3 regions of the Stenotrophomonas sp. YJH_SMC_94-11 genome follow, and region 2 is predicted to be linked to each of the others. Evidence: predicted binding sites of a transcription regulator. Region 2 holds the regulator's gene; each other region holds the start of a gene.

Region 1 (7,362 bases), on a different contig from region 2:
CCAGGGCAAGGACGACGCACGCCTGGCACGCGCGCTGGAAAGCCTGCCCGAGGCCGATCTGGTGCAGCACGATGCGCTGTGGCGCCAGCGCCTGGACGCCTGGCTGGCGTTCGGTGCACGTCTGGTGCAGGTGCTGTCGGTGCTGCTCGGCGTGGGCGCCGCGCTGGTGGTCGGCAACACGGTGCGCCTTGACATCCAGGCCCGTCGCGAAGAGATCGGCGTGCTGCAGCTGCTCGGCGCGAGCGATGGCTTCATCCGCCGTCCGTTCCTGTACCTGGGCGCGTGGTACGGGCTGGGCGCCGGCGCGGTAGCGCTGGCCCTGATCGGCGCCGCCGGTGCCGCCCTGCGCGTGCCGCTGGCCGAACTCTCGCGCAGCTACGGCAGCCCGTTCGTGCTGCATGGCCTGGACCTGCTGCACGGCGGCCTGGTCCTGGTCGGCACGCTGCTGCTGGGCTGGCTGGGCGCCTGGCTGGTGACCGGCCACTTCCTCCGCCAGACCCGCCCGACCGACACCTGAGACCGGCATGCAACCGCAAGCGCTGAAGCACCTTGAAGGGCCCGCGACGCGGGTGATGGTGGTCGATGGTTCGAAGCTGGTCCGCAAGCTGATCGCCGATGTCCTGCAGCGTGACCTGCCGGGCGTGGAGGTGATCGGCTGCGACAGCATCGAGGATGCGCAGCAGGCGCTGGCGCAAGGCCCGGTGGATCTGGTGACGACCTCGCTGACCCTGCGCGATGGCGACGGCCTGGCGCTGGCGCGGATGGTGCGCGAAGCCGCCGGCCAGGCCTATGTGCCGGTGATCGTTGTGTCCGGCGATGCCCAGCAGCACCTGGAGCAGCGTCGCTTCACCGAGTACGTCACCGACTATTTCGACAAGGCGCTGGGCCATGAGGCACTGGCGACCTTCATCCGTGGCTATGTGCAGCCGCAGACCATCCCCGGCGCCACCATCCTCTACATCGAGGACAGCCGCGTGGTGGCCGAGGCCACCAAGCGCATGCTTGAGCGGCAGCAGCTGAACGTACTGCACGTGGTCAGCGCCGAAGAGGCATTCACCCTGCTCACTGCCGAGTCGCTGGGCCGCAGCCGCCACCGCATCGACCTGGTGCTGACCGATGTCACCCTGAAGGGCGAACTGAGCGGGCGCGACGTGGTGCAGCGCGTGCGCGTGGACTTCGGTTACGGCAAGCGCCGCCTGCCGGTGCTGGTGATGACCGGTGATGGCAACCCGCACAACCAGACCGGGCTGCTGCAGTCCGGTGCCAATGACCTGGTGCTCAAGCCGATCGAAGAGCGGCTGCTGGTCACCAAGGTGCTGTTCCAGCTGCGCCTGGCCCGATTGAACGATGGACCCCTGATTCGATGATGGATGAAGTAGCCGACACCCCGACGATCCAGCTGGAACCGAGCTGGAAGCAGCATGTCGGCGATTACCTGCTGCAGCCGCAGATGCGCGAGCTGTCCAGCTTCCTGCGCCAGCGCAAGGCCAGTGGCGCGGCGGTGTTCCCGTCCGGCCCGCAGATCTTCGCCGCGTTCGACGCCACACCGTTCGAGCAGGTGAAGGTGGTGATCCTCGGGCAGGACCCGTACCACGGCCGCGGCCAGGCGCATGGCCTGAGTTTCTCGGTGCCGCCGGGCGTGCCGGTGCCGCCGTCGCTGCTGAACATCTACAAGGAGATCGAGAGCGATCTCGGCATCCCGCGCCCGGACCACGGCTGCCTGATTCCGTGGGCGCAACGTGGGGTGCTGCTGCTCAATGCCGTGCTGACGGTGGAAGAGGGCAAGGCTGGTGCCCACCAGGGACGTGGCTGGGAGGGCTTCACCGATCACGTGGTGGATGTGCTCAACCGCGAACGCGAAGGCCTGGTGTTCATGCTGTGGGGCGCCTATGCGCAGCAGAAGGGCAAGGTCATCGACACCCGTCGCCATCGCGTGCTGAAGTCGCCGCACCCGTCGCCGCTGTCGGCCCATCGTGGCTTCCTCGGCTGCCGGCATTTCTCGATGGCCAACGAGTACCTGCAGCGCCGCGGCCAGGCCCCGATCGACTGGTCGCTGCCGCCGCGTTCGGCGCTCTGAGCACCGTCGGGCTGCTGGGCCTGAACAGCGGGCAACGTCTCCGCGCCTGAATGGGTCTGCAGAACGGCCCGTTCAGCTCCGCTTGACTGAAATCGGCCGGTTTCTGCCAGGTAATTGCTTGAATTCCAAGGGATTGTGAATCCCGAAAAGCATGCTCGCCACTGTCATCAAATCGCGCTACGGTAGGGCTCTGTTTGGGACCAGTGTTGCATCAATAGGATGCTGGAACTTTTTCCTCCTTTAGCAGTCCAAATCCCGGACTGCTAAGATGGGTGCCTATGAGCCAGAACACCTCTACTGCCCTTGTGGCAAACAATCTCCCGATTCCCAGTGCGCTCGGTTCGCTGGACGCCTACATCGGTGCCGTGCACCAGATCCCGGTGCTGTCGGTCGATGACGAACAGGACCTGGCCCGTCGCTTCCGCGACGGCAACGATCTGGACGCCGCCCGCGAGCTGGTGCATTCGCACCTGCGCTTCGTGGTCCACGTGGCCCGCGGCTACAACGGCTACGGCCTCGCGCTGGGTGACCTGATCCAGGAAGGCAACATCGGCCTGATGAAGGCGGTCAAGCGCTTCGACCCGGACATGGGCGTGCGCCTGGTCTCCTTCGCCGTGCACTGGATCCGTGCCGAAATGCACGAGTTCATCCTGAAGAACTGGCGCATCGTGAAGGTCGCCACCACCAAGGCGCAGCGCAAGCTGTTCTTCAACCTGCGCAAGTCGAAGACGCGCCTGGGCTGGATGAACGCGGCTGAAGTCAGCGCGGTGGCCAAGGACCTGAACGTGTCCGAGCGCGAGGTCATGGAAATGGAGTCGCGCCTGTCCGGTCGCGATATCGGTTTCGATGCGCCGACCGACGAGGACAACGAGCACGCCCCGCCGTCGCCGGCTGCGTTCCTGGTTGCCGATGACGAAGACCCGTCGATGGCCTACGAACGCGAGGACAGCGAAGACAACCAGATGCAGCTGCTGCGCGAAGGCCTGGCCGAACTGGATGCGCGTTCGCGCGACATCATCCGCCGTCGCTGGCTGGATGCCGACAGCAAGGTGACGCTGCAGGAGCTGGCCGACGAGTACGGCGTGTCCGCCGAGCGCATCCGCCAGGTCGAGGCGAACGCGCTGAAGAAGATGAAGGCGCTGTTCACCGCGTAAGGCGGGATGGCGTTGAAGCTAGCAAAAGGCCCGGCATTGCCGGGCCTTTTCTTTTTGGTGGGGTTCTCATCCACGCATGGCGTGGATCTACCCAGTGTCAGTAGAGCCACGCCATGCGTGGCTGCGGCGCGGTCGTCACTCTTCGCGTGCGATCGCGCGCCAGCCGATGTCGGTGCGGTGGAACGCGTTGGCCCAGCTCACCTTGGCGACGCCGGCATAGGCATTGGCCTGCGCGTCGCGCACGCTGTCGCCCAGTGCCGCTACGCACAGCACGCGGCCGCCGGCACTGACCACCTGGCCCTGCGCATCCAATGCGGTACCGGCATGGAACACCTTGGCGCTGGCCGGCACGTCGCCGAGGCCGGAAATCACATCACCGGTGATCGGCGATTCCGGATACGGCCGGGCAGCCATCACTACGCCCAGCGACGGGCGCGGGTCCCAGTGCGCTTCCACCTGGTCCAGCCGGCCGTCGATGGCCGCTTCGACCAGTTCGACCAGATCGGACTGCAGGCGCAGCATCACCGGCTGGGTTTCCGGATCGCCGAAGCGCACGTTGAATTCGATCACCTTCGGCGCGCCGCTGGCATCGATCATCAGGCCGGCGTAGAGGAAACCGGTGAACGGGATGCCGTCGGCGATCATGCCCTGCACGGTCGGGTTCACCACTTCGCGCATCACGCGTGCATGCACCTCCGGGGTGACCACCGGGGCCGGCGAGTACGCGCCCATGCCACCCGTGTTGGGGCCGGTGTCGCCGTCGCCGACGCGCTTGTGGTCCTGCGAGGTGGCCATCGGCAGCGCATGCACGCCGTCCACCATCGAAATGAAGCTGGCTTCCTCGCCATCGAGAAATTCCTCGATCACCACGCGGGCGCCGGCATCGCCGAACGCGTTGCCGGAGAGCATGTCACGCACCGCGTCTTCGGCCTCGGCCAACGTCATTGCGACGATCACACCCTTGCCGGCGGCGAGGCCATCGGCCTTGACCACGATCGGTGCACCCTTCTCGCGGATGTAGGCCAGGGCAGCGTCCACGTCGGTGTGCACGGCATAGAACGCGGTGGGGATGTTGTGGCGGGCCAGGAAGTCCTTGGCGTAGGCCTTGCTGCCTTCCAGCTGCGCGGCGGCGGCGGTCGGCCCGAAGATGCGCAGGCCGGCGGCGCGGAAGCGGTCGACCACGCCGGCCACCAGCGGTACTTCCGGGCCGACCACGGTCAACGCCACGCCTTCAGCCTGGGCCAGCGCCAGCAGCCCGTCGATATCGGTCACCTTCACCGCCACGTTGCGGCACTTGTCTTCGCTGGCGGTACCGGCGTTGCCGGGCGCCACGATCACGTCGGTGACACGGGAGGACTGGGCCAGCTTCCATGCCAGGGCGTGTTCGCGGCCGCCGGAGCCGATGACGAGGATCTTCATGGGACAGGGTTCTCGGAAACGGAAAAGAAAAGCCGGGCAGGGCCCGGCTTGGTGATGCGGATCAGTGGCGGAAGTGGCGCACGCCGGTGAACACCATGGCCAGGCCATGTTCGTCGGCGGCGGCGATCACTTCGGCATCGCGCATCGAACCGCCCGGCTGGATGACCGCCTTGATGCCAGCGGCAGCGGCGGCATCGATGCCATCGCGGAACGGGAAGAACGCATCGGAGGCCATCACCGAACCCTCGACCACCAGGTTCGCATCGGCGGCCTTGATGCCGGCGATGCGCGCCGAGTACACGCGGCTCATCTGGCCGGCGCCCACGCCGATGGTGCGATTGTCCTTGGCGTAGACGATCGCGTTGGACTTCACGAACTTGGCCACCTTCCAGGCAAACAGCAGGTCGGTGAACTGCTTGTCGGTCGGCGCCAGCTTGCTGACCACCTTCAGCTCGTCGCGGGTCATGCCGCGGTTGTCCGACGACTGCAGCAGCAGGCCCGAGCCGACGCGCTTGCTGTCGAAGTTGTTCAGGCCGTCGCCATGCGGGATGCGCAGCACGCGTACGTTGGCCTTCTTCTGCGCGTATTCCAGCGCGGCCGGCTCGTAGTCCGGGGCAATCAGCACCTCCACGAACTGGCGGTCCAGGATCACCTTGGCGGTGGCGGCGTCCAGCGGCTTGTTGAAGGCGATGATGCCGCCGAAGGCGCTGGTCGGGTCGGTGGCGTAGGCCAGCTCGTAGGCATCGCCGTTGCCGGCGCCGACGGCCACGCCGCACGGGTTGGCGTGCTTGACGATGACGCAGGCCGGCGCATCGAACTGGCGCACGCATTCCCACGCCGCATCGGCATCGGCCAGGTTGTTGTAGCTCAGCTCCTTGCCCTGCAGCTGCTGGAAGGTGGCCAGCGTGCCCGGCACCGGGTACAGGTCGCGGTAGAACGCGCCGCTCTGGTGCGGGTTCTCGCCGTAGCGCAGGTCCATCACCTTCACGAAGGTGGAGTTCATCTGCGCCGGGTATTCGGCACGGGCCGGCACGGCGGCGTCGGTGGCGGTGACCGCCGACAGGTAGTTGCTGATCGCCGCATCGTACTGGGCGACGCGGTTGAACGCGGCCACCGAGAACGCGAAGCGGGTGGCAGCCGTCAGCTGGCCGTTGTTGGCCTCCAGCGAGGCCAGCAGCTCGGGGTACTGCGACGGGTCGGTGGCCACTGCCACGCGGGCGAAGTTCTTGGCCGCCGAACGCAGCATGGCCGGGCCGCCGATGTCGATGTTCTCGACCGCGTCGGCCAGGGTGCAGTCGGCCTTGGCGGTGACCGATTCGAACGGGTACAGGTTCAGCACCAGCAGGTCGATGGCGCCGATGCCGTGCTCGGCCATCACCGCGTCATCCAGGCCGGAGCGGCCCAGCAGGCCGCCGTGCACCATCGGGTGCAGGGTCTTGACCCGGCCGTCCATCATTTCCGGGAAACCGGTGACCTCGGCCACGTCCTTCACGGCCAGGCCCGCCTCGCGGATCGCCTTGGCGGTGCCGCCGGTGGACAGCAGCTCCACGCCGCTTGCCGCCAGCGCAGTGGCCAGCTCGACCAGACCGGTCTTGTCGGAAACGGAGAGGAGGGCCCGGCGGACGGGCAACAGATCAGCAGTCATGGGACAGAATCGGCAGCGGAGCGGGGCCGATATTGTAGGCGGTGGCGGCCGGTGGCGGGCGCTGGTGGTGGCAATCAACCCGCACCGATGGCCTGTGGCCGCCTTCAGCACCGTCTGGCCGGGGGCGGTCCGCAATCAATTCGATGGGGCACGCTGCCCCAATCGGGTAGGCTGTGCGGGAACTGCCAAGGATCAGCGGGTTCGGATCGTGTCGATCTATGCATTGAAAGGACGTTTTCAGGACCTCCTGCGTCCGGCCGTACGCGGCCTGTACCGCATGGGGATCACCGCCAATGCGGTGACCGTGGCCGCTGCCGTGGTCTCGCTGCTGGTGGCCGGCGCCGTCTGGTGCTGCGCGCCGGCCCAGCCATGGCTGTACCTGCTGCTGCCGCTGTGGATGCTGCTGCGCATGGCGCTCAACGCGGTGGACGGCATGCTGGCCCGCGAATTCGGCCAGCAGTCGCGGCTGGGTGCCTATCTGAACGAATTGTGCGATGTGATCGCCGATGCGGCGCTGTACCTGAGCCTGCTCAGCGTGCCGGGCGTGCGCCCGGAGGCGCTGTGGCTGCTGGCCTGGACCGCGGCGCTGAGCGAATACGCCGGCGTGCTGGGGCTGATGGTCGGCGCCAGCCGCCGCTATGACGGCCCGATGGGCAAAAGCGACCGCGCCTTCGTGATCGGTGCGCTGGGCCTGCTGCTGGCGTTTGAGTGGGTTGGCGCGATGACGATCACGGGCGTGGCCGCGGCCATGGCGGTGCTGTGCGTGCTGACGATGATCAACCGGGTCCGTCGCGGACTGCGGGAAACCGCAGTTTCGCCAAATTAATCAAGCAGATAGAAAAAGACAATCAGGAGATTGCATGCGTCAGGCGCAGGAACGGGAATTCCACAGCTTCGACCAGGTACCGCTGTTCTACCGGTACTGGGCGGGCACCACCGCCACCCCGGCCACCCGGGCCATCGTGCTGCTGCACCGCGGGCACGAGCACTCCGGGCGCGTTACCCATCTGGTCGATGAGCTGGACCTGCCTGACACCGCCTTCTTCGCCTGGGATGCGCGCGGCAAT
Region 2 (7,362 bases):
GCTCGGCGATGATGCCGGTGGTGGTGGCCGACAGTTCGGCAGCAGCGCTGCGGCGGCTGGCGGTCAGCACTTCAGCCTGTACGCGCCAGGCGGCGGCGGCCTTGTCGATCTCGCCGGCCAGGCGCTGCAGGCGCTCGTCGGCGCCACGCAGCTGCTCCACTTCGGCATGCATGCGCTCGCGCTGTGCGCCCAGTTCGTCCATCGGCACGCGGTGCTTGCGGGCCAGGTCGTGCAGGCGGCCGAGGCGGCGCTCGTTCTCCTCGAACTGTTCCGGGTCGGCATCCAGATCGTCGTGCACGCGATCAAGCAGCGACAGGGCTTCGTGCAGCTGGATCGAGGCGTTCTCGATCAGGCCGTCCACTTCGCCCAGGCGCGGGTCGTGTTCGATCAGGCGCGACAGCTCGTGGCGCACCTGCTGCAGCAGGTCCAGCGCAGAGCTGCCGTCATCGCCGTTGAGCTGGTTGCTGGCTGCCTGGCAGGCGCTCAGCAGGGCGCTGGCGTGGGCCTGGCGACGGTGGCTGGCGCCAAGCGCGGCAATCGATTCCGGTTCAAGGTCCTCGCGGTCCAGTTCGCGCAGCTGGTGCTCCAGGAAGGCGATCCGGTCACTGACGTCGCCCTGTTGCGACAACGCCAGCGATTCATCGACCAGTGCCTGCCAGGCCGCGGCGGCGTGGCGCACCTGGCGGCGCTCGTTCTCGTTGCCGGCATAGGCATCCAGCAGGGCCAGCTGCGACGGGCGCGCCAGCAGCGCCTGCTGTTCATGCTGGCCGTGGATCTCCACCAGCAGCGAGGCCAGGTCGCCCAGCTGTGCCAGCGTCACCGGGCGGCCATTGATCCAGGCCCGCGAGCCGCCGTCGGCGCGGATCACGCGGCGCAGCTGGCATTGGTCCTCGTCGTCCAGCTCGTTGTCGGCCAGCCACTGGCGGGCGGCCTGCAGCTGCTCCAGCGCGAACTCGGCGGAAAGCTCGGCGCGTGCGGCACCATGGCGGACCACGCCGCTGTCAGCGCGCAGGCCGGACAGGAAGCCCAGTGCGTCGACCATCAGCGACTTGCCGGCGCCAGTCTCGCCTGAAACCACGGTCATGCCTGGCCCGAACTCCAGTTCGGTGGCGCGGACGACGGCGAAATCCTTGATCGAAAGATGTCTGAGCATGGGTAAGGGGGTGTCAGCAGCCGCGCAACGCTAGCACGCGGGCGCGGGAGGTCCAATGACTTGCCAAGGCGATGCGCCGCCATTATCTAGTGTCCGTGTCTCACAGGTTGATTCCATGCACGGTTCTCCCGACCAGCTTGCCCCGCGTGCGCGCCACCTGCTGCGCACGCTGATCGCGCGATACATCCAGGACGGCGAGCCGGTCGGCTCGCAGACGCTGGCGCGCGTGGCCGGCCTGGAGGTCAGCCCGGCCACCATCCGCAACATCCTGGGCGACCTGGAGGATCTGGGCCTGCTGGCCTCGCCACATACCTCGGCCGGCCGCGTCCCGACCGCGCATGGCTACCGGGTGTTCGTCGACAGCCTGCTGCAGATGCAGCCGCCGGGCGAGGGCGAGCTGGCCCGGTTGCGTCAGGAACTGGCCGGTGGCGGCAGCACCCAGGCCCTGCTCGGCAGCGCCTCGGAGCTGCTGTCGGCGATGAGCCACTTCGTCGGCGTGGTCAGCGCACCGCGGCGCGAGCAGTTCGCCTTCCGCCAGATCGATTTCGTGGCGCTGGACGGGCGCCGGGTGCTGGCGATCCTGGTATTTGCCGACAACGAGGTGCAGAACCGGGTGATCGAGACCCGGCAGGAGTTTGCGCCAGGCCAGCTGGAGCAGGTCGCCAACTACCTCAATGCGCATTTCGCCGGCCTGCCGATGGCCGAGATCCGTACCCGACTGCTGCTGGAGCTGCGCGACGCCCGGTCCGAACTGGAGCAGTTGCTGGCCCACAGCATCGAACTGGCCGAGCAGGCCCTGCAGCCGGCGGCCGACGACATGCTGGTGGCCGGGCAGACCCGCTTGATGGGCGTGCAGGACCTGTCCGACCTGGAGCGCCTGCGCGAACTGTTCGAGCTGTTCTCCAGCAAGCGCGAGATCCTGCAGCTGCTGGAGCGGACCATCCAGGCGCCGGGGGTGCGCATCTTCATCGGCGAAGAGACCGGAATGATGCCGCTGCAGGGCGTCTCGCTGGTCACTGCCCCGTACACCGCCAATGGCCAGGTGCTGGGCGTGCTGGGCGTGATCGGTCCCAAGCGGATGGCCTACGACCGGGTGATCCCGCTGGTCCAGGCCACCGCCGATGTGCTTGGCGCGGCCTTTTCACCGGCCGGACGCACGCCGGGAACATCCGACGCTTGAAACGCAGCATCCCGCCCACACTAGGGTGGGTGGAGGCGGAGAGTGACCGCCAGGGACCCAGACATGAACCACGAACATCCAGATATCGAATCCCAGCAGAGTGCCGCCGATGCGGCTGCCACCGCCGGCGTCAACGACGAAGTCGAGCGCCTGCGCGCCGAAGTCGAGCAGGTCAAGGCCGATGCGCTGCGTGAGCGCGCCGACCTGGAAAACCAGCGCAAGCGTGTTGCCCGTGACATCGAGCAGGCCCGCAAGTTCGCCAACGAGAAGCTGCTGGGCGAGCTGCTGCCGGTGTTCGACAGCCTGGATGCCGGCCTGAAGGCCGCTGGCGACGACCCGCACCCGCTGCGCGAAGGCCTGGAGCTGACCTACAAGCAGCTGCTGAAGGTCGCCGCCGACAACGGCCTGGCGCTGCTGGATCCGATCGGCCAGCCGTTCAACCCGGAACACCACCAGGCCATCAGCCAGGTGCCGACCCCGGGCGCGGCCCCGGGCAGCGTGGTGACCGTGTTCCAGAAGGGCTACCTGCTCAACGAGCGCCTGCTGCGGCCGGCGCTGGTGGTGGTGGCCGCCGACTGATCCGGCAGGGCCGGGCGGCAGACAGGCCCGTCACCCGACCCGACGCTGAACGCGCCGGATCGTCGGAAACACAGCGTTCGGGAGGTGGCTTGAATGTTCCACGAGCCTCCCCCACATCGTATTCATCCACCGGCCGCACGGCCGGACTGACCCCAACAAGCATCCTCAGGAGTCTCCCCCATGGGCAAGATCATTGGTATCGACCTCGGCACCACCAACTCGTGCGTGGCGATCATGGACGGCGGCAAGGCCCGCGTCATCGAGAATTCGGAAGGCGATCGCACCACCCCGTCGATCGTCGCCTACACCAAGGACGGCGAAGTTCTGGTCGGCGCCTCGGCCAAGCGCCAGGCCGTCACCAACCCGAAGAACACCTTCTACGCGGTGAAGCGCCTGATCGGCCGCAAGTTCACCGACGCCGAAGTGCAGAAGGACATTGCCCACGTCCCGTACAGCATCCTCGCCCATGACAATGGCGACGCCTGGGTCGCCACCAGCGACGGCAAGAAGATGGCCCCGCAGGAAATCTCGGCCAAGGTGCTGGAGAAGATGAAGAAGACCGCCGAGGACTTCCTCGGTGAGAAGGTCACCGAAGCGGTCATCACCGTGCCGGCCTACTTCAACGACAGCCAGCGCCAGGCGACCAAGGACGCCGGCCGCATCGCCGGCCTGGACGTCAAGCGCATCATCAACGAGCCGACCGCGGCTGCGCTGGCCTATGGCCTGGACAAGGGCGACAACAAGGATCGCAAGATCGTGGTGTACGACCTGGGCGGCGGCACCTTCGACGTCTCGGTGATCGAGATCGCCAACGTCGACGGCGAGAAGCAGTTCGAAGTGCTGGCCACCAACGGCGACACCTTCCTGGGTGGCGAAGACTTCGACAACCGCGTCATCGAATACCTGGTTGAAGAATTCAACAAGGACCAGGGCATCGACCTGCGCAAGGATCCGCTGGCCCTGCAGCGCCTGAAGGATGCTGCCGAGCGCGCCAAGATCGAGCTGTCCAGCGCCCAGCAGACCGAAGTGAACCTGCCGTATGTCACTGCTGACGCCTCGGGTCCGAAGCACCTGAACATCAAGCTGACCCGTGCCAAGCTGGAAGCGCTGGTGGACGACCTGATCAAGAAGTCGATCGAGCCGTGCCGCGTCGCCCTGAACGATGCCGGCCTGCGTTCGAGCGACATCAGCGAAGTGATCCTGGTCGGCGGCCAGACCCGCATGCCGAAGGTGCAGCAGGCGGTGACCGAGTTCTTCGGCAAGGAACCGCGCAAGGACGTCAACCCGGACGAAGCCGTGGCACTGGGTGCGGCGATCCAGGGCGGCGTGCTGGGCGGCGACGTCAAGGACGTGCTGCTGCTGGACGTGACCCCGCTGTCGCTGGGTATCGAAACCATGGGTGGCGTGTTCACCAAGATCATCGAGAAGAACACCACCATCCCGACCAAGGCCTCGCAGGTGTTCTCCACCGCCGAGGACAACCAGTCGGCCGTGACCGTGCACGTGCTGCAGGGTGAGCGCGAACAGGCCCGCTTCAACAAGTCGCTGGCCAAGTTCGACCTGTCCGGCATCGAGCCGGCCCCGCGCGGCCTGCCGCAGGTGGAAGTGTCCTTCGACATCGACGCCAACGGCATCCTGCACGTGTCGGCCAAGGACAAGAAGACCAACAAGGAACAGAAGGTCGAGATCAAGGCCGGTTCGGGCCTGTCCGAGGAGGAGATCGCGCGCATGGTCGCCGACGCGGAAGCCAACCGCGAAGAAGACAAGAAGTTCCAGGAACTGGTGCAGGCCCGCAACCAGGCCGACGCCCTGATCCACGGCACCCGCAGCGCCATCACCGAGCACGGCAGCAAGGTCGGCGGCGATGTCATCGGCAAGGTCGAGGCGGCGCTGGCTGACCTGGAAACCGCGATGAAGGGCGACGACAAGGCACAGATCGAAGCCAAGTCGAAGGCACTGGAAGAAGCTGGCCAGTCGCTGTTCGCCGCTGCTTCGGCCGACCAGGGCGGTGCCCCGGGTGCCGACGCCGGCAATGCCGGCAAGGCGCAGGACGACGTGGTCGACGCTGAGTTCACCGAAGTCAAGGACGACAAGAAGTCCTGATCCGGACCGACGCGGGACGCTGGCCACCAGCGTCCCGTTGTCGCATCAGGGTCCTGACCGCCTACCGGCGTGTCGGGGCGCCCGACGCAAGAGCGGACCTGGTTCCGCTCTTCCGCTTTGACGAATCCCGACGTTCCGGAACCCGATTCACGATATGAGCAAGCGCGATTACTACGAAGTGCTGGGCGTTGCCCGCACCGCCACCGACGAAGAGCTGAAGAAGGCCTACCGTCGCTGCGCGATGAAGTTCCACCCGGACCGCAACCCGGGTGATGCGGCGGCCGAAGCCTCCTTCAAGGAGTGCAAGGAAGCCTACGAAGTGCTGTCCGACGGCAACAAGCGCCGCATGTACGACAGCCACGGCCACGCCGCGTTCGAGCATGGCATGGGGGGTGGTGGTCCGGGCGGCCCGGACATGAACGATATCTTCGGCGATATCTTCGGCAACATTTTTGGCGGTGGCGGCGGTGGTCCGCGCCAGGCCCGTCGCGGCGCCGACATCGGCTACGTGATAGAACTGGACCTGGAAGAGGCCGTGCGCGGCGTCGAGCGCCGGATCGAGATCCCGACCCTGGCCGAATGCGGCGACTGCGATGGCAGTGGCTCCGAAGACGGCAAGGTCGAGACCTGCAACGTGTGCCATGGCCGTGGTCAGGTGCGCATCCAGCGCGGCATCTTCGCCATGCAGCAGGCCTGCCACAACTGCGGCGGCCGTGGCCAGATCATCGCCAAGCCCTGCAAGACCTGCCACGGCAACGGCCGTGTCGAGGAAGACAAGGTGCTGTCGGTGAAGGTGCCGGCCGGCGTCGACACCGGCGACCGCATCCGCCTGCAGGGCGAGGGCGAGGCCGGCCCGGCCGGCACGCCGCCGGGCGACCTGTACGTGGAAGTGCGCGTGCGCGAGCATGCCATCTTCCAGCGCGATGGCGATGATCTGCACTGTGAAGTGCCGATCCGCATCTCGCAGGCGGCGCTTGGCGACACCGTGCGCGTGGCCACCCTTGGCGGCGAAGCGGAGATCCGTATCCCGGCCGAGACCCAGACCGGCAAGCTGTTCCGCCTGCGCGGCAAGGGCGTGCGTTCGGTGCGCAGCCGCAGCGAAGGCGACCTGTACTGCCGCGTGGTGGTGGAGACGCCGGTGAACCTCACCAACGAGCAGCGCAAGCTGCTGGAACAGTTCGAAGCCACCTTCGTCGGCGAGGAAGCGCGCAAGCATTCGCCGAAATCGGCCACTTTCATCGACGGCGTGAAGGGCTTCTGGGACCGGATGACGTCCTGAGTTTTTCAACGGAAGCGTTGAGCGGAAGCGCCGGGCCATGCCCGGCGTTCTCGTTTGCGATCCGCGATGCTTTCCGCCGGGCATGCGCCGTGATGGTGGATCCACGCCATGCGTGGACGGCGTTACCGGAAAAACGCCGCAGGTGTCTGCCCCAGCTGGCGCTTGAACATGCTGGTGAACGCGCTGGGGCTGTCGTAGCCCGTCGCCAGCGCGACATCGATGACCTTGTCGCCGATCGCCAACCGCTCCATCGCGGCCAGCAGCCGTGCCTGCTGCCGCCACTGCCCGAAGGTCATGCCCAGCTCGGTGGCGAAGCGCCGCTGGATGGTTTTCACGTCCACCTCCAGCGCCTGTGCCCAGTCCTGCAGCGTGGCGTCATCGCCGGGGTGCTTCTGCAGGTGCTGGCAGATCCGCTGCAGGCGCGGGTCGCTTGGCGCAGGCAGGTGCAACGGCAGTACGTCCATGCGGTGCAGCTCGTCCAGCAGCAGGCGGACCACGCGGCCATCGCGGCTGTCCTCGATGTGCTCGCCCTTGACCAGCGTGGCGGCCTGCAGCAGCTCGCGCAGCAGGGGCGAGACCTGCACCGCGAACGGCTCGGCCGGCAGGTGCAAGGCGAACGACGGATCGATGTACAGGCTGCGCATGTGCACGGCGGCGATGCAGTCCACCGCGTGCACCATGCCGGCCGGCATCCAGATCGCGCGGTTTGATGGGACCACCCAGCGCCCGACTTCCGACCGCACCACCATCAGGCCGGAGATGGCGTAGACCAGCTGGTGGCGCTGGTGCTTGTGACCAGGGATGTGGGTACCTACCGGGTACTGGGTGACCCGATAGGTGACCGGTCGATGCAGTGGAACCTCCCGCCAGGGCGCGGCCGGATCGACGTCACTGGCAATGTCCTTTTTGCGATAGGGCATGACCTGAACGCGGCAGAAGGGAGAGAGGGGCAACCGTAGCATGCGTGGCTCGCCCCCAACCTGACTGCGTCCATGTCCACCCTGGCTTCTCCCGCAACGACCTCACGCCCGGCGGCTCCCGGCGTGCTGGCCGCCATCTCCACCTCGC
Region 3 (7,362 bases), on a different contig from region 2:
GCCACGGATGGTGTTGACCACCAGGGTCGCCAGCGCTTCGCCTTCGACTTCTTCAGCGACGATCAGCAGCGGCTTGCCGGCCTTGGCGACGCCTTCCAGCACCGGCAGCAGGTCACGGACGTTGGAGATCTTCTTGTCGTGCAGCAGGATGAACGGATCATCCAGGTCAGCGGTCTGCGACTGCTGGTTGTTGATGAAGTACGGCGACAGGTAGCCGCGGTCGAACTGCATGCCCTTGACCACGTCCAGCTCGTTGTCCAGGCCCGAGCCTTCTTCAACGGTGATGACGCCTTCCTTGCCGACTTCCTTCATCGCGTCAGCAATGATCTGGCCGATCGACTCATCCGAGTTGGCCGAGATGGTACCGACCTGGGCAATCGCCTTGTCGTCGGCGGTCGGCTTGGAGATGTTCTTCAGCTCGGCGACGGCAGCCGAAACGGCCTTGTCGATACCGCGCTTGAGGTCCATCGGGTTCATGCCGGCGGCAACGGCCTTGGCGCCTTCGCGGATCAGGGCCTGGGCCAGCACGGTGGCGGTGGTGGTGCCGTCGCCGGCATCGTCGTTGGTGCGCGACGCAACTTCCTTCACCATCTGCGCGCCCATGTTCTCGAACTTGTCAGCCAGTTCGATTTCCTTGGCGACGGAGACGCCGTCCTTGGTGATGGTCGGGGCGCCGAAGCTCTTTTCCAGCACGACGTTGCGGCCCTTCGGGCCCAGGGTGGCCTTGACGGCATTGGCGAGAACATTGACGCCGCGCACCATGCGCGAACGGGCGTCTTCACCGAAACGAATATCCTTGGCAGCCATTGCATTTACCTCATTGGTAGCGCCGGACGAGGCCCGGCGGCTGGGAGTTTGGGATCAGGTTGAAACAGGTCGCGCCGAGGCTCAGCCGATGACGGCGAGCACGTCGTCTTCGCGCAGGACCTTGTATTCGACGCCTTCGCTCTTGTACGAGCTGCCGGCGTACTGGCCGTAGATGACCTTGTCGCCGACCTTCAGCGACGGCGCGCGCACGTTGCCGTTGTCCAGCGGCTTGCCGGGGCCGACGGCCACGACCTCACCCTTGGTGGACTTTTCCTTGGCCGAGTCGGGGATGACGATGCCACCGGCGGAGATTTCGTCGGCTTCGATCGGCTTGACCACAACGCGGTCGTGCAGCGGCTTGATGCTCATAGGAGACCTCTTAAGTGATTGATTGGTCTAAAAAAGTCCGGCGATGTTAGCACTCGCCCCAGGCGAGTGCCAGAACCGCACGTGAAGAAACCCGACAACGTCGGGAGCAGGGCAGAGATGGAGCCCCGCCGTCCCCTTTCAAGGGCGGAATGAAAAAAATTTTTCCGCCCGCGCGCGTCGGCCAGGCGTCGGTCCTGGACAATTTCGGTGACAAGCGTCGCACTGTCAGATATCTGACGTTCATTTACGGCAAAGTGTCACTGGATCGGCCTTAGGCTCGGTCAGGCATTCCCAATCACAAGGAGTAGTCGATGCGATTGCTGTCCCCGCTTGCCGCCGCCTGCCTGCTGGCGCTGGCCGCCGCGCCGGCCCAGGCCGAGGTCTTCATCAACGAACTGCACTACGACGACAGCACCGCCGCCGGTGACGTCGGCGAAGCGATCGAGGTCGTAGCCACTGCCGGTGAGGACCTGTCCGGCTATCGCCTGTACCTCTACAACGGCAGCAATCCGTCGGCCGCCACCGTCTATGCCAACACCCCGGTCCCGGCCGGCACCGCCGCCGGCTGCGGCAGCGCCAGTATCGCTGTGGTCAACTATCCGACCAACGGCATCCAGAACGGACCGAACGACGGCATCGCGCTGGTCGATGCCAGCGGCAAGGTGGTCCAGTTCCTCAGCTACGAGGGTGCCATCACCGCCTCCGGTGGCCCTGCTGCCGGCATGACCAGCCAGAACATCCCGGTGGCCGAAAGCAACAGCACCGCGCCGGGCACCTCGCTGCAGCTGACCGGCAGCGGCAGCCAGTACGCCCACTTCACCTGGGCCGAATCGGCCGGCCAGACGTTCGGCAGCTGCAACAACGGCCAGACCTTCAGCGGCGGTGGCACGCCAGGCCCCAACACGCCGCCGTCAGTCTCCACCACCACCCCGGCGCAGGGCAGCAGCACCTTCCCCGCTGCCGCCGACCTGGAAGTGGTGTTCAGCGAGACGGTGAACCTGGCCAGTGGCGCCTTCGCCCTGAGCTGCGGCACCTCCGGCAGCGTGCCGCTGACCTTCCCGGCCAGCGGCCGCAGCGTGAAGCTGTCCACCAATACCGCGCTGGTGGCCGGTGAAGCCTGCCGCTTCGACATCCGCGCCGCGCGCATCACCGACCTGCAGGGCGCGCATCCGGCCGCCGACAGCCGCATCGCCTTCACCGTGGCCAGCACCGGCGGCAATCCGGACCCGGGCAACCCGGGCGTGCCGGCCGGCTACTACTCCAGGGTCAACACCAGCAGCCCCAGCCAGCTGCGCTGCTCGCTGCACGCCACCATCAAGGGCCACACCGCCTACCCGTACAGCGGCTCGGGCACCAGCACCTGGACCATCCTGGAAATCGCCGACGAGGATCCGAACAACCCGAACCGCATCCTCGATGCCTACCGCAACCGCAGCTACGCCAAGGTCAGTGATCGTGCGGGCACCGGCAGCGGCCTGACCTACAACCGCGAGCACACCTGGCCGAACTCGCTGGGCTTTGCCACCACCACCGGTGACAAGGGCCTGCCCTACGCGCCGTACACCGACACCCACATGCTGTACCTGACCGACGCGCAGTGGAACGCCGACCGTGGCAACAAGCCGTTCGCCAAGTGCGATGCCAGCTGCGGCGAGCGTGCCACCGAAGCCAACAATGGGCAGGGCGGCGGCAGCGGTGGCTACCCGGGCAATTCCAACTGGGTGCGCACGCCGGACGGCAACACCGGCACCTTCGAGGTGTGGGGCAAGCGCAAGGGCGACATGGCGCGTGCGGTGATGTACATGGCGATCCGCTATGAGGGTGGCAAGGATGCGGCCACCGGTCAGTCCGAGCCGGACCTGGAGCTGACCGACGACCGCAGCAAGATCGTCAAGACCAGCAGTTCGCCGGCCTACATGGGCCTGCTGTCGACGCTGATCGACTGGCACCTGTCCGATCCGCCGGATGATGCCGAGCGTGCCCGCAATGACGTGGTCTACAGCTTCCAGGGCAATCGCAACCCCTTCATCGATCACCCCGAGTGGGCCACCCCGGCCCTGTTCACCTCGGCCAAGCCAGCCACCTGCCAGCTGGCCAACTGACCGCGCAACGCTGCGGTCCACTGCCGCCGCCGGGCCCAGACCCGGCGGCGGCCCTATACTCGACGGTCATGCCGACCGTCGATCCCGTCCTGCTGCTGTTGACCACCTGCCCGGACCGGGCCAGTGCCGAGCGCATCGCGCACGCGCTGGTCGGCGAGCGCCTGGCCGCGTGCGTGACCCGCCTTGATGGCGCGCAGTCCACCTACCGCTGGCAGGGCGAGGTGACCACCGATGCCGAGCTGCAGCTGCTGGTAAAGACCACCGCGAGCCGCGTCGATGACGCAATCGCCCGGATCGTCGAACTGCATCCGTATGAACTCCCGGAGTGCATCGCGGTCGAAACCCGGGCCGGCCTGCCGGCATATCTGGACTGGATCCGGGCACAGACCCGGGAGGACACTGATTGAAGACTCTGTTTGCGCGTGGCGCTGCCTTGTGCGCCCTGTTGTGGCTCTCGCTGCCCGCCTTGGCCCTGGATGAGAAGGACCTGCTGCCGGTGGACCAGGCGTTCGCGCTGACCGCCACTGCCCCCGAACGGGGCCAGGTGCAACTGCAGTTCAAGATCGCACCGGGCTACTACCTGTATCGCCACCGCACCAGCGTCAAGGCGGATCCGGCCTTCAATGCCGGCACGCTGCAGATGCCCAAGGGTGACAGGCACCACGATGATTTCTTCGGCGAGGTCGAAACCTATCGCGAGCGCCTGCAGGCCACCCTGCCCGGCACGCCGACCGACGCCGCCGGCACCATCAGCCTGGAAGTACGCTACCAGGGCTGCGCCGATGCCGGCGTCTGCTACCCACCGCAGAAGCGCGTGGTGCAGGTCACCCTGCCGGGTGCCGGTGCGGCGGCCGCGGTGCCTGCCGCGCGTACCGGTGCCGCCAGTCCGTTCAACAACCCGCTGGCCGGTGCCGGCAACAGCGGTGGCCTGCGCCTGCCGGGCGCGGCCAACAACAGCCAGGCGCTGCCGCTGCCGTCGGAACAGGCGTTCGGCTTCGATGCCATCGCCAGCGACGGCAACACCCTGCTGCTGCGCTTCAGCCCGGCACCCGGCTACTACCTGTACCGCGACCGCACTTCGCTGAAGCTGGAAGGCAGCGCCGGCGTGCTCGCCGACAAGCCGCGCTGGCCGGCCGCGCAGTCGCATCGCGACGAGCACTTCGGCGATGTCTCGGTGTACTTCAACCAGGTGGAAGTGCCGCTGCCGCTGCGCCGCACCGTTACTGATGCGGTCGACAGCACCCTGGTGGTGACCTTCCAGGGCTGCCAGACCGATGGTATCTGCTACCCGCCGATGACCCGTCGGGTGAAGCTGTCGATTCCGGCCGGCAAGCTCAACGCCGACACCGGCCAGGCGCCAGTGCGCGAGGAAGCAGTCAATGCGCTGGGCGCTGCCGGTGCGCCGCGTGAATCCGCCAATGGCGTACCGCTGCGCCTGCTGCCGACCGTACCCAACGACGGCAACACCGCTCCCGCCGCCAGCGGCAGTGAGGGCGCGCGCAATGAGTTCGCCGCCGATGCGCGCGATGGCAACGCCCTACGCACGCGTCCGCCGGCGACCACCCCGAACCCGGACCGATCGTTCGTCTGGGTGCTGCTGCTGGCGCTGGCCGGTGGCCTGGTACTGAACCTGATGCCCTGCGTGCTGCCGATCCTGTCGCTGAAGGTGCTGAGCCTGGCGCAGAGCGGCGAGAGCCCCGAGCGCGCGCGCAGCCATGCCCTCTGGTACACGTTGGGCGTGCTGGTCGCGTTCGCGGGGATCGGCGCGCTGATGGTAGGCCTGCGTGCGATCGGCAACGCCGTCGGCATCGGCTTCCAGCTGCAGCACCCGGGCGTGGTGGCGGCGCTGGCCTACATCATGTTCGCGGTGGGCCTGAGCCTGTCCGGCGTGTTCACCCTCGGCGGCGGCATCGGCAATCTTGGCCAGTCGCTGGCCAGCCGCAGCGGCCCGGCCGGTGACTTCTTCACCGGTGCGCTGGCCTGCGTGGTCGGCAGTGCCTGCGTCGGCCCGTTCATGGGCGGTGCGATCGCCTACGCCTTCATTGCCCCGCCGCTGAAGGCGATGACCGTGTTCCTGTTCCTCGGCCTGGGCTTGGCGCTGCCGTTCCTGCTGATCGGCTTCGTGCCAGCGCTGGCACGCCGCCTGCCCAAGCCCGGCCCGTGGATGGAAACGCTCAAGCACGTGCTGGCCTTCCCGATGTACGCCACTGCGCTGTGGCTGCTGTGGGTGCTGGGCAAGCAGCGCGGCGTGGACGGCATGGCGCTGGTGCTGGGTGGCCTGCTGCTGTTCGCGTTCGGCCTGTGGCTGTTTGAACGCAACCGCTGGACCGGCTCGCGTGCGGTGACCCTGCTCGGCGTGCTGCTGGCGATCGGTGCGCTGGTTCCGGCCTGGGGCGTGACCCAGCTGGCACCGCCGGCGAGGGCCGCACAGGCCGCCAGCGACAACGTGGTCGAGTATTCGCCGCAGCTGCTGGACCGCCTGCGCGCCGACAACCGCGTGGTGTTCGTCAACATGACCGCCGACTGGTGCGTGAGCTGCAAGGCCAACGAACGTGCGGTGCTGTCACGGCCGGAGTTCAAGGAACTGCTCAAGCGCACCAATGCGGTGTACATGCGCGGTGACTACACCAACGTCGACCCGCAGATCACCACGTTCCTGGAAGAGCACAAGGCGGTTGGCGTACCACTGTACGTGGTGTACGGCCCCGGCGCGCCGCCGACCGTGCTGCCGACCCTGCTGACCCAGGCGGTGGTCGAGGAAGCGCTGCTGCGCACCGCACGATGAAGTGGCAACGGCCAGCGCTGCTGTGGACAGCGGTGCTGGCCGCCGGCCTCGGCCTGTGGGCCGGGCATCGTCTGTCACCCGGCACATCAGCACCTGCCGCGCCAGCAACGGCTTCCAGGGCGACGGCCGTGAAGCCCACGCTGCAGGTGGGCGATCAGTTGCCTACGCTGACACTGCCGGACTTGGCGGGTCAGCCATTGGTCCTGCGCGATCACTTCGCCGGCCGGCCGCTGCTGATCAACGTCTGGGCCAGCTGGTGTGCGCCCTGCGTGGAAGAGATGCCCGAACTGGCGCGCTTCGCCGATGCCCAGGGCGACAACGGTGTGCAGGTGCTGGGCCTGGCGCTGGACACCACGGACGACGTGCGCGGTTTCCTGCAGCAGGTGCCGGTGGACTACCCGATCGTGATCGAGACACCGGGCCCGCGCGATGCCAGCGTGCAGCTGGGCAATACACAGGGGCTGCTGCCCTACAGCGTGCTGTTCGATGCGCAGGGGCGGCTGGTGAAGGCAAAGCTGGGACCGTTCGCCCACGGCGAGATCGACAGCTGGGTGAAGTGAGGGTTCGGCAGGGCTGCGCCCTGCACCTGCCGAGGCCACCGCAACGGCCAGAGCCAAAGCGGATTTCCGTGGGATGGCGGGGCGGTGCGGCTGTGCAGGACACGCCGTAAACCCATCCATGGGGGCTCGATGGCGCCATCCATGGCGCCAACGGTCCTGCCCAGCCACACCGCCCCACCTCTGACAGATCTTCGCGGCTGTTGGTAGGTGTCGACCTTGGTCGACACATCTGTCAGATATCGATATTCAGAACGGAATCAGACCCCGTGCCGACCAACGGTCGGCACCCACCAAAGCAGAACGCCGTTCCGACAGATCGCAGGAAACTGTCGAAGGCGGGGTGGGTCCGGTTGAGGGAGTGTCCGCGGCATGGATGCCGTGACCAAGGCTACAGGGACGTACTTGCGCCGTCCCCCGCAACCGGACCCACCCCGCCTCCTCACAGGAAACCCGCTGTTGCTTCGGCTCTTGCTTCTGAGGTTGCCGGCCAGCGGCCGGCACTACCGCGGGTGCCGGGTGCCGCCCGGCCGGTACCTCCAGCTTGACCGCAGCCGGGGCGCCACGGAGAATTACGCGACTAATTCTCATTTGCTGTTGCGCAGGATGCGGGCGGCAGCCTCCCGGGCCCCTCTCCTTCGATGTTCAAGAACGTCCTGTTCCAACTGCATTGGCTGCTGGGCATTACCGCCGGTGCCGTCCTGGCCGTGATGGGCCTCAGCGGCGCCGTGCTGTCCTTCGA

The links. Region 2 encodes HrcA, which represses chaperone genes, less so after heat shock. Its sites were predicted from a motif close to TTNGCACTCNNNNNNNNNGAGTGCNAA; they were not measured.
Region 1: the regulator HrcA is predicted to act here: its motif matches at 2,318-2,344, upstream of rpoH (RNA polymerase sigma factor RpoH).
Region 3: the regulator HrcA is predicted to act here: its motif matches at 1,223-1,249, upstream of AC5P74_RS01865 (co-chaperone GroES).

Annotation. Positions count from the first base shown of each region.
Region 1 covers NZ_JCAFTR010000001.1:375,691-383,052, forward strand. Annotated here, with positions in the region: gene ftsX (permease-like cell division protein FtsX) at 1-517, shown strand, start outside; gene AC5P74_RS01685 (response regulator) at 525-1,367, shown strand; gene ung (uracil-DNA glycosylase) at 1,364-2,077, shown strand; gene rpoH (RNA polymerase sigma factor RpoH) at 2,356-3,231, shown strand; gene purD (phosphoribosylamine--glycine ligase) at 3,367-4,650, opposite strand; gene purH (bifunctional phosphoribosylaminoimidazolecarboxamide formyltransferase/IMP cyclohydrolase) at 4,712-6,295, opposite strand; gene AC5P74_RS01710 (CDP-alcohol phosphatidyltransferase family protein) at 6,504-7,121, shown strand; gene AC5P74_RS01715 (bifunctional alpha/beta hydrolase/class I SAM-dependent methyltransferase) at 7,156-7,362, shown strand, end outside.
Region 2 covers NZ_JCAFTR010000007.1:267,928-275,289, reverse strand. Annotated here, with positions in the region: gene recN (DNA repair protein RecN) at 1-1,153, opposite strand, end outside; gene hrcA (heat-inducible transcriptional repressor HrcA) at 1,269-2,333, shown strand; gene grpE (nucleotide exchange factor GrpE) at 2,397-2,912, shown strand; gene dnaK (molecular chaperone DnaK) at 3,093-5,015, shown strand; gene dnaJ (molecular chaperone DnaJ) at 5,170-6,294, shown strand; gene AC5P74_RS14205 (AraC family transcriptional regulator) at 6,417-7,214, opposite strand; gene AC5P74_RS14200 (MFS transporter) at 7,287-7,362, shown strand, end outside.
Region 3 covers NZ_JCAFTR010000001.1:407,989-415,350, reverse strand. Annotated here, with positions in the region: gene groL (chaperonin GroEL) at 1-807, opposite strand, end outside; gene AC5P74_RS01865 (co-chaperone GroES) at 889-1,176, opposite strand; gene AC5P74_RS01860 (endonuclease) at 1,488-3,278, shown strand; gene cutA (divalent-cation tolerance protein CutA) at 3,347-3,685, shown strand; gene AC5P74_RS01850 (protein-disulfide reductase DsbD family protein) at 3,682-6,063, shown strand; gene AC5P74_RS01845 (TlpA family protein disulfide reductase) at 6,060-6,623, shown strand; gene AC5P74_RS01840 (PepSY domain-containing protein) at 7,262-7,362, shown strand, end outside.